Linked DNA regions of Marichromatium purpuratum 984. The main gene of each other region encodes a partner of the protein of the gene in region 2 in a complex. Links are inferred from orthologs where the notes say so. Each region holds a gene or a part of one and is shown on either strand. Other genes may lie near its edges.

What was found. Proteins that work in one complex are often made in the same cells at the same time.
Region 1: the proteins of eno (region 2) and rne are in contact, whole or in part, in a solved structure (PDB 2FYM), measured with the Escherichia coli proteins. The link is inferred for Marichromatium purpuratum 984 from one-to-one orthologs.

Annotation. Positions count from the first base shown.
Region 1 is NZ_CP007031.1:879,524-884,513, forward strand. What follows is about bases 1,403-4,971. They hold rne (ribonuclease E), read right to left. Parts: upstream 4,630-4,971; coding sequence 1,603-4,629; downstream 1,403-1,602. Other genes in these bases: MARPU_RS04065 (sulfotransferase), read right to left, coding at 1,403-1,457. In the rest of the region: MARPU_RS04060 (glycosyltransferase), read right to left, coding at 1-234; more of MARPU_RS04065, read right to left, coding at 228-1,402. UniProt on the Escherichia coli protein: Endoribonuclease that plays a central role in RNA processing and decay. Required for the maturation of 5S and 16S rRNAs and the majority of tRNAs. Also involved in the degradation of most mRNAs.
Region 2 is NZ_CP007031.1:564,091-569,672, reverse strand. What follows is about bases 2,798-5,582. They hold eno (phosphopyruvate hydratase), read right to left. Parts: upstream 4,937-5,582; coding sequence 3,659-4,936; downstream 2,798-3,658. Other genes in these bases: kdsA (3-deoxy-8-phosphooctulonate synthase), read right to left, coding at 5,025-5,582; ftsB (cell division protein FtsB), read right to left, coding at 3,303-3,599; ispD (2-C-methyl-D-erythritol 4-phosphate cytidylyltransferase), read right to left, coding at 2,798-3,306. Outside these bases: MARPU_RS02640 (EAL domain-containing protein), read left to right, coding at 1-1,000; tRNA pseudouridine(13) synthase TruD, read right to left, coding at 997-2,058; ispF (2-C-methyl-D-erythritol 2,4-cyclodiphosphate synthase), read right to left, coding at 2,055-2,525; more of ispD, read right to left, coding at 2,596-2,797. UniProt on the Escherichia coli protein: Catalyzes the reversible conversion of 2-phosphoglycerate (2-PG) into phosphoenolpyruvate (PEP). It is essential for the degradation of carbohydrates via glycolysis.

The DNA of each region.
Region 1 (4,990 bases), 320 kb from region 2 along the record:
GTCGCCGGGGAGCGGGAAGGTCAGCCCGCCGTGCCAGTTGCCACGGCGATAGCGTGGCGCGATCAACTCGACCCGGGCGCCGGCGGCGCGCAGGTGATCGGCGAGGTCGCGATAGTAGGCGCCGACCCCGTTACGCTCGGGCGCGGCGTCGGAGAGGATGGCCACGCGTAGCCCCGAGGCGTCGATCGGGTCGGCGTGCGCGGTGACCTGGTCAGGGCGCGGGGTGCTCAACATGGCAGCGCGGCTTCCGTGGTTTGCGGGGGCGTCGGGGGCGCGGCCGATGGCGGCGCGTCCCGATCATCGATGACGCGTGCGCGCAGGCGACGATAGCAGGCGCCGAGGTCGTGCTCGATGCGCTCGGGGTCGAGCCCGAACTGCGTGAGGCTGTACTGGTGCGCGCTGCGATAGCTGCGGGCATGGCGCTGACGCGCCTGGAGTCGGGCGCGGTAGTCGGCCTCGAGGGTGAGTCCGAGCTGACTGTAGATGGTCTCGATGCTCGGACCGAGTCGCTCGCGCAGCTGCTCCATGCTCACCCAGGCACAGCGCTCGCGCGGGACGTCGGCAAGGACTCGCTCGAGATTGTGGTAGTAGAAGCCGAGTTGTTCGGTCATGCGGCGCTCGAACGCGGGCTCGACGGCGCCGATGCCGAACAGCTTGGCGCCGCCGGCGATCGAACTCAGTTGCGAGGGCAGGGTCTCCTGCGGGGCGCGCAGACAGACCACGAAGCGGGCGTCGGGATAGCGCGCGCGCAGCGCCTCGGCGAGCGGGGCGAAGGCGGCATTCTTCGACAGCAGTCGCTTGTCCGTGCCGTGGACATAGAGATGGCGCTGCAGACAACGATGGTAGTGCTCGAGGAGCCGGCTGCGCAGCGGCTCGGGCATGTCGCGGTCGAAGCTGCCCATCTGCCACAGTCGGCGCGAGTCGGGGAAGGGCAGGACGAGGATGAAGCAGGCGAGCGCCGGCAGCAGCGCGAAATAGTCTTCCTCGGGATCATCGAGGCGCATGCTGTGGACCGCGTCCAGGGCGCCGAAGGCGTAGCGCTCGATCCGGCGCAACAGCCGGGCGAGCGGGGCGCCGAGCCGGGCGTCGAGACGACCGAGCCCGAGCCAGAAGCGGCGCGCGCTGATCGAGAGCGCGAACAGGCACTCCCAGGTGGTGAAGGTGGTGACACCGGGATCCTCGGCCAGCACTCGGTGGAGATGGGTGGTGCCGCTGCGTGGCACCCCGAGGATGAACAGTGGCTCGCGGATCTGGACCCGGCGATAGTCGGGGTAGAGCAGTTCGTCGAGCGCCAGGCCGAGCCAGTGGATCAGCTGGATCAGGGCGAACAGCGGCACGAAGACGAGCATCAGCAGGGGGCGGACATAACCCGCCCAGCCGGCGCCGCGTCTGGGGACGAGGGCACGCAGGGCGAGCCCGAGAAGGTGCAGCTGGCTGGAGATGAAGAGTCTGAGCATCGTCCGTCCTCAGCCCGAGCGCCGCCACGAGTGCGCCTGCGGGCTCCGGTGGTGCATGCGTGCGGGTCGCCGATGACGACCCGCACGGGTTCAGGGTAACCGCAGCAGGGCGGACCCTAGCACGCGCGAGGTGACGGTCGCGACCTCAGTCGCCGTCTTCCTGCGTGATCCGTTTCTCGCTCTCGACGGCGGCTGCAGACCGCGGCGCGCGCTCCGGCGCTGGTGCCGGCTGCTCGGTGGCGGGTTTGGAGGCCGCGCCGGGGATCGTCTGTGACCTCGGCTCGGGGGGCGAGGCCGGCTGCCCGTCGCGGGTCGGTTCGGAGTTGGTCGTCGCGGCGCTCTTGTGCTCGCCGCGCTCTGATCTCGCGCTCGGCGCAGGGTGAGTCTCGGCGGCCTTCGGCTTGGTCGCCGCGGTGCCCTGCTTGTCCTCGGCGGCCTGCGACCTGGCGGTCTCGGTGCTCGACTGCTCCTTGGTGCTCTCCGGCTTGGCTGTTTCGGTGCTCGGCTTGTCCTTGACGCCCTCCGGCTTGGCGGTCTCGGTGCTCGGCTTGCCCTTGGCGCCCTCCGGCTTGGCGGTCTCGGTGCTCGGCTTGCCCTTGGCGCCCTCCGGCTTGGCGGTCTCGGTGCTCGGCTTGTCCTTGACGCCTTCCGGCTTGGCGGTCTCGGCGCGCGGCTTGTCCTTGGCGCCCTCCGGCTTGGCGGTCTCGGCGTTCGATGGGTTTCTGCTCGGCTCCGACTTCGGCCGCGTGGCCGACCTGTTCCGGTCCGACTGCTTGGCCTCGGCGCCTGTCTGGGGGGGCGGCAGGAGCGCCTGAGGACTGTGCCGGGTCTCGGGGGACGATGCCTCCGCCGTTGCGTTCTGTTCGACCTGTGACTCGTCCGATGTACGCTCGCGCTCGTTGCCGTTGGACTGCTCGACGCCGCCGTTGGCCGGGTTGCTGCGGCGGCGATTGCGCCCGCCACGCCGGCGCCGGGGCGAGCGCGGCCGGTCGCCGCCGCCATCCTGCTGTGGCGTGGTGTTCTCGCCGTTGCCCTTGGTCGTCTCCGGTGCCGGCTGTTCCGCCTTGACCTCTGGGGCACGCTTGGAGTGCTCCAGGGCCGCGTCGGTCTCGCCGCGCGGCGGCGTGGGTTCGCCGCCCTGACGTTGCTGTGGCTCGCGGGTGCGCTCGTCGCCTCCCTTGCCCTTGGCGGTGCGGCCGCCGTTCTCGTTGCGACGGGGGCGGTTGCGTGTGCTGCTGCGGCGGTTGCGACCCTCGCCGTTGCGCGCGCCGCGGCCGCCCTCTTCGCCCTCGCCGCCGCGCCCCTCCGCGGCGGTGCGCTTGCGCTCGCGGGACTTGCCGCCCTCACCCTCGCTGCGGGGCTTGGCGTGACCACGCTCGGATTGGCGCGATGGTTCGCTCCGGGGGCTCGCCGGTGCCTCGATCTGGCGTGGTGCGAACAACCCGGTCCAGATCCGCTTGAGCAGGCTCTCGGGTTCGCTGCGCTCGGGCTCCTGGAGTCCGACCGGGGTCTTGGGCGTGGTCCGCTGCGGGGTCGGGCGCTGCTGCGGCGCCGGGGTGGTGGGGGCGACCTGCTTGACCGCCGGCTCCTCGATACGCGGCGGCGTGGTCAGGCGGGTATAACGCGACTCGGCCTCCGGCTCGGGCGGGGCCGCGGCGATCTCGTAGCTCTGCCGACCCTCGTCCTGCTTGGTGACGTCCTGGGTGCGGATGCGCTCGATCTGGTAATCGGGGGTGAGCAGGTGCTCGTTCGGGACCAGCAGGATCTCGACCTCCTGGCGCTGCTCGATGTCGACGATGGTGCGACGCTTCTCGTTGAGCAGGAAGGTGGCGACGCTGACCGGCAGGTGAGCGAGGATGCGCTGGGTGTTGTCCTTCATCGCCTCCTCCTCGATCACGCGGAGGATCGACAGGCCCAGCGAATCGACTCCGCGGATGGTGCCCTGGCCCTTGCAGCGCGGGCACACCTGCTGGCTCGATTCGCCGAGCGAGGGACGCAGCCGCTGGCGCGACATCTCCAGCAGGCCGAAGCGCGAAATCCGCGCCACCTGGACGCGGGCGCGGTCCTGCTTGAGCGCCTCGCGCAGCCGGTTCTCGACCTCGCGCTGGTTCTTCGGCGGGGTCATGTCGATGAAGTCGATCACGAACAAGCCGCCGAGGTCGCGCAGGCGCAGCTGGCGAGCGATCTCGTCGGCCGCCTCGAGGTTGGTGTTGAGCGCCGTCTCCTCGATGTCGGCGCCCTTGGTGGCGCGCGCCGAGTTGATGTCGATGGCGGTGAGCGCCTCGCCGTGGTCGATCACGATCGAGCCGCCCGAGGGCAGGCGCACCTCACGCTGGAAGGCCGACTCGATCTGGGTCTCGATCTGGTAGCGGGTGAACAGCGGCACCTCGTCGTCGTAGCGGCGCAGCTTCTTGATGTTCTGCGGCATCACCTGACGGATGAAGGTCTCGGCGCGCTCGTAGACGGCGGGGTCGTCGATGACGATCTCGCCGATGTCGGCGCGCAGATAGTCGCGGATCGAGCGGATGATGACATCGCTCTCCTGATAGATCAGGAAGGGCGCCTTGCGCTGCTCGCCGGAGGTTTCGATCGCCTTCCACAGCTGCAGCAGGTAGTCGAGATCCCATTGCAGTTCCTCGACGCTCTTGCCGACGCCGGCGGTGCGCACGATCAGCCCCATGTCCTCGGGGATCTCGAGCTGGCTCATGGCGTCGCGCAACTCGCTGCGGTCCTGGCCCTCGATGCGACGCGACACCCCACCGGCGCGCGGGTTGTTGGGCATCAGCACCAGATAGCGCCCGGCCAGCGAGATAAAGGTGGTGAGCGCCGCACCCTTGTTGCCGCGCTCCTCCTTGTCGATCTGGACCACCACCTCGCGGCCCTCGCGCACCGCCTCCTTGATGTTGATGCGCGAGCCGGGCTTGACCGAGTCGGGCTCGAAGTAGGCGCGGGCGATCTCTTTGAGGGGGAGGAAGCCGTGGCGCTCGGCGCCGTAGTCGACGAAGGCGGCCTCGAGGCTGGGCTCGACGCGGGTGATGGTGCCCTTGTAGATGTTGGCCTTCTTCAGTTCCCGGCCGGGGGATTCGATGTCGAGGTTGTAGAGCAGTTGACCGTCGACGGTCGCGACGCGCAACTCTTCCGGCTGAGTTGCGTTGATCAGCATTCTTTTCATGTTGTTCCTTCTCTCACCACGGCGCGTGTCCCGTCGTGGGGGACGGTTCGCCGCGGACCCCCGGTGGCTGACCTGGGGGCGGCTCGGCGCGTTGCCGTTCGTCCCACGGTGAGCAAGGATCCGACGGCATCAGCACTGTCCGTTCGGTCGCCTCCAGACGGGACCCGGAACGGGCACGCGCGCATGAACTATCGTTGACGGGCGCTGGCGGGCGCCCGCAGGTTCTTGTCCCCGTCCCTGCGGAGGGGGCGGTGTTCGGAGCGGCGAGGGTGGTGCCGGATGCGTTGGCCTGCCTTGGCGCACGGCGCGCGGAACGCAGAGGGTGTAGAATGCGCGATTGCTCGCTGCTCGAGTCCGCGCG
Region 2 (5,582 bases):
TCAGGCCGCGGGCGTCGCCCGCGACTTGCTCGAGCTGTTGCGACGACCGATCACCCTGCCCGGCGATCACGAGATCCATGTCGGCGCCAGTATCGGCATCGGGGTCTACCCGCAGGACGGCAGCTCGGCCAGCGAGCTGATCCAGCACGCCGAGGTCGCGCTCTATCAGGTCAAGGCGCAGGGACGCGGCAACTATGGCTTCCATACCCCGGAGTTGAGCGCCCAGGCCGCCGAGCGACTCGAGCTGGAGGCACGGCTGCGTCAGGCCCTGGGAAACGAGGAGTTCCTGCTCCACTTCCAGCCACAGTTCGACTGTGTCAGCGGCGCGTTGATCGGCTGCGAGGCACTGGTGCGCTGGAACACGCCCGACCAGGGGTTGGTACCACCGACGCGCTTCATTCCCCTGGCCGAGGAGACCGGACTGATCCTGCCCCTCGGCGACTGGGTGCTGCGCACCGCCTGCCGTCAGGGAATGTGCTGGCTCGACGCCGGGCTGGTCCTCGAGACCATCGCGGTCAACCTCTCGGCGCGCCAGCTGCTGCAACCCGACTGTGTCGATTGCATCGAGCAGGCGCTCACCGCGACCGGCTGGCCGGCGCACCGGCTCAAGCTCGAACTCACCGAGAGCATGCTGATGGGGGAAGGCGACGAGGTCGAGCAGCGTCTCCAGGCACTACGCGCGCTCGGCATCCGTCTGTCGATCGACGACTTCGGCACCGGCTACTCGTCGCTGGCCTATCTGCGTCGCTTCGCCATCGACGAACTCAAGATCGACCGCAGCTTCGTGCGCGACATCCCGGCACAGCGCGACGACATGGAGATCGCCGCCACCATCATCGCGATGGCGCGCAACCTGAAACTGCGGGTGATCGCCGAAGGCGTCGAAACCGAGGCGCAGCTGGAATTCCTGCGCGAGCGGGGATGCGAGGCCTATCAGGGCTATCTGTGTGCCCCGCCGCTCACCCCGGAGGCCTTCGCCGCACGCTTCGGGCCGCGCTAGTCGACGGTGGCCCAATCATCGAGCAGTTCGCGCAACACCGCCGTGGCATAGGCCCCGGCGGGCAGCTCGAAGGTGAGGCGCACACCGCCGTCGAGCTGTTCGGCGACGAGGTCGAACACCGGCAGACGCAGCGCGCGCCGCTCCTGCGCCAGCCCCGCCGCCGCCAGCCCCTCGGGCCAGCCGGGGAAGGCGGTGGCCACCGCTTGCTCACGCGCCAACACCTCGCCCCGGCTCGGCGGCGCGCCCTCGCCCCACAGCGGGCCGGTGGGGTGGACGTCGAGTCGGGCACAGCGCGTCAGCAGCGTTTCATCGACGGTCTCGACGGCGAAGTGCGAGTTGCAGCCATCGAGCTGCAGACGATCCCCATCGAGCGGTCGATCCCAGCAGTCGTCGGCCACCCGCCCGGCGAGCGTCTCGTTGAACAGCTGCGAGCGTGCCGCCGACAGCCACAGCCCGCGCACATGACGCGACACCCGAGGCACCGGCGCGCCGCTGAACAGCGCATGGGCCTGGGCGAGGTTGCCACCGTCGCGCCCGAAGCGCTGCTCACCGAAGTAGTTGGGCACGCCGCGCGCGCCGATCGCCGCGACCCGCTCGGCCAGGGCCTCGGGGTCGGGGGCGAGGTCGCGCATCAGGAGACGGAAGCGGTTGCCGACCAGCGCGCCGCGCCGCAGCTTGCGCCGATGGGCGTGGACCTCCAGCACCTCGATGCCGTCGGTGGCAAGCGCCGACCAGTCCGGCTCGCCGGCACGCGGGCGCGGCAGCGAGAACCACTGCCAGGTGACCGCGTGACGGTCCTTGAGCCCGGCATAGCCGACCGCCGAGACCGCCACCCCGGCGCAGGCGGCCAGCCGCCGCGCCACCCACTCGGTATTAGCCTCGCGCTTGCGCACCCACAGCAGCAGGTGCTCGCCGTCACCGTCGGGCTCGAAGGCGAGCCGCTCCTCGACCTGGAAGTCCTCCGGTTCGACCCGCAGCCGACCGCGCCCGAGCGGCGCGCCATAGGCGCGCGGCAACTGCGCGAAGGGGGTGTGCCCGGGCAGCGGCGGCTGGCTCATTCGACCAGCAGCACCGAGGCCGAGGCGGCGATGCCCTCGCCGCGACCGGTGAAGCCCATCTGCTCCATGGTGGTGGCCTTGACGTTGACCCGCGCCGGTTCACACTGCAGGTCCCCGGCGAGCACCTCGCGCATGGTGTCGATATAGGGCGCGAGCTTGGGCTGCTGGGCGATCAGCGTCATGTCGGCGTTGTGCACCCGCAGGCCGCGCTCGTGCAGGCTGGCGATCACCCGGCGCAGCAGGATGCGGCTGTCGATCCCGGCATAGGCCTGATCGTTGTCGGGGAAATGACGACCGATGTCGCCGAGCCCGGCGGCGCCGAGCAGGGCATCGCACAGCGCATGAATCAGCACGTCGCCGTCGGAGTGGGCGGTCAGTCCCAGCTCGTGGGGAATCTCCACACCACCGAGCACCAGTCGGCATCCGGGGGCGAAACGATGGGCATCGAAACCCTGACCAATCAACATGGAACGCATTCTCCGAAGGCAGGTTGAAGGAAGCCGGGGCCTATCCGTCGCCCCGGTACAGCGGTTGTTCTCAGTCGAGACGCCCCTGCTGCTGCAGATGGAAACGGGCCAGCGCCAGATCCTCGGGACGGGTGATCTTGAGGTTGTCCGACTGGCCCTCGAGCAGCCGCGGGGCCTGCCCCAGGCGCTCGATCGCCGAGGCCTCGTCGGTGACCAGCGCGCCCTCGGCGAGCGCCTGACGCAGTGCCTGACGCAGCGTCCCGAGGCGGAACATCTGCGGGGTGAAGGCGTGCCACAGGGCGCTGCGCTCAACGGTGGTCTCGATCCGACCCTCCGCACCGGCGCGCTTCATGGTGTCGCGCACCTGCACCGCGAGAATGCCGCCGACCGGATCATCGGCCAGCCCCTCGAGCATGGCGTCGAGATCCGAGCGGCGCAGACAGGGGCGCGCGGCATCGTGCACCAGCACCCAGTCGTCTTCGGCGGCCTGTCCGCTCAGCGCCTCGAGCCCGTTGAGCACCGAATTGCAGCGCTCCGCGCCACCCGGCGCGCGGATCACCCGGGGATGGGTGGCGTAACGGGTCTCGGGCCAATAGGGGTCGGCGGGATCGACGGCGACCACCACACCGGCGATGGCGGGGTGCTCGACGAAGCACTCGAGGGTGTGTTCGATCACCGTCCGGTCGGCGAGATCGAGATATTGCTTGGGGATGGCGCTCCCCATCCGTCGGCCGACGCCGGCGGCGGGGATCACTGCCCAGAAGGCGGGTTTGGCGGTCAATGCGGGGGCTCCACGGAGGGGCGAGGTTCGATCACCTGCAGGAAGGTCTCCCCGGGCCTGATCATGCCGAGTTCGGCGCGGGCGCGCTCCTCGAGCGCTTCGAGCCCGCTGCCGAGATCGACCACCTCGGCGCGCAGCTTGGCGTTGCGTGCGCCGAGGCGCTCGAGTTCGACACGCTGCGCGGCGATCTCCTGGCGCAGCGCGGCGAGTTCGGCCTGGCTCCCGTCACCGACCCACAGCCGGTAGTGGAGCGCCAACAGCACGAACACCAGCAACGCGATCAGCAGGCGCATGGATGAGGTGCTCGAGAACGGCGGCCCGGGGCAGGCTCAGCGACGACCGGGGGCGTCGTTCACAGCCATTTGAAGGCGTCGCGACCGGCGTAAGCGGCCTCGTCGCCGAGCTGGTCCTCGATGCGCATCAGCTGGTTGTACTTGGCGATGCGATCGGAGCGCGACAGCGAGCCGGTCTTGATCTGACCGGTGCCGGCGGCGACCACCAGGTCGGCGATGGTGGTGTCCTCGGTCTCGCCGGAGCGGTGCGAGACCACGGCGGTATAACCGGCGGCGTGCGCCATGGCGATCGCCTCGAGGGTCTCGGTGAGGGTGCCGATCTGGTTGACCTTGATCAGGATCGAGTTGGCGATGCCCTTGTCGATGCCCTCGCGCAGGATCTTGGTGTTGGTGACGAAGAGGTCGTCGCCGACGATCTGCACCCGCGCGCCGAGCCGCTCGGTGAGCGTCTTCCAGCCGTCCCAGTCGCCCTCGGCGAGACCGTCCTCGATGCTGAGGATCGGGTAACGATCGACCCAGGACTCGAGCAGGTCGACCATGCCCTCGGCATCGAGGGTGCGGCCCTCGCCCTTGAGGTGGTACTGGCCGTCCTCGTAGAACTCGGAGGCGGCGACGTCGAGCGCCAGGAAGATGTCCTCGCCGGCCTTGTAGCCGGCCTTCTCGATCGCCTCGAGGATGACCTCGATGGCCGCCTCGTTGGACGCCAGGTCGGGGGCGAAGCCGCCCTCGTCGCCGACGCTGGTGGCCAGACCACGGGCATGCAGCACCGACTTGAGCGCGTGGAAGATCTCGGCGCCGTAGCGCACCGCCTCGCGGATGCTCGTGGCACCCACCGGCATGATCATGAACTCCTGGAAATCGACGCTGTTGTCGGCGTGCTCACCGCCGTTGATGATGTTCATCATCGGCACCGGCAGCCGGTAGGGACCGCTCGAGATCGAGCGGAACAGCGCCACCGCCTTCTCCTGCGCGGCGGCATGGGCATTGGCCAGCGACACACCGAGCAGGGCATTGGCGCCGAGCCGGCCCTTGTTGTCGGTACCGTCGAGCGCGAGCATGCGGCGATCGAGCGCCTGCTGATCGAGCACGTCCATGCCGATCAGCGCCTCGCGCAGCTCGCCCTGGATGTTGGCCACTGCGGTCAACACGCCCTTGCCGCAGAAGCGATCGGTCTCGCCGTCGCGCAGCTCCAAGGCCTCGCGCGAGCCGGTGGAAGCACCCGAGGGCACGATGGCGCGACCGATGGCGCCGTCGGCGGTGATCACATCGGCCTCGACGGTCGGATTGCCTCGGGAGTCCATTACCTCGCGGGCACGGACGTCGACGATCTCGGACATGCTTCGATTCTCCTGAGAAATTGGGGTCGATGGTGAATTCTGGGCTGTCGCGCCACAAAGGGGAAGGGCCGCACGCACGGCCCTGCCCTCAGCTCGACGGGGATTCGGCACACTCGATCAGACCGGCACGCTTGACCACGCCGTCGAGTTCGACCAGGGTCTCGAGCAACGCCTGCATGCGTTCCAGCGGCCAGGCATTGGGGCCGTCGCTGAGCGCCTGATCGGGGTCCGGGTGGGTCTCCATGAACAGCCCGGAGACGCCGGCGGCCACCGCCGCGCGCGCCAGCACCGGCACGAACTCGCGCTGACCGCCGGAACTCGTGCCCTGACCACCGGGAAGCTGCACCGAGTGGGTGGCATCGAACACCACCGGACACCCGGTCTCGCGCATCACCGCCAGGGCCCGCATGTCCGAGACCAGGTTGTTGTAGCCGAAGGAGACGCCGCGCTCGCAGACCATGATCTGCTGGTTACCGGTGTCACGGGCCTTGTCGACCACGTGCTTCATGTCCCAGGGGGCGAGGAACTGCCCCTTCTTGAGATTGACCGGCTTGCCCTGCGCGGCCACGGCGCGGATGAAGTTGGTCTGACGGCAGAGGAAGGCGGGGGTCTGGAGCACGTCGACCACCGCCGCGACCTCGTCGAG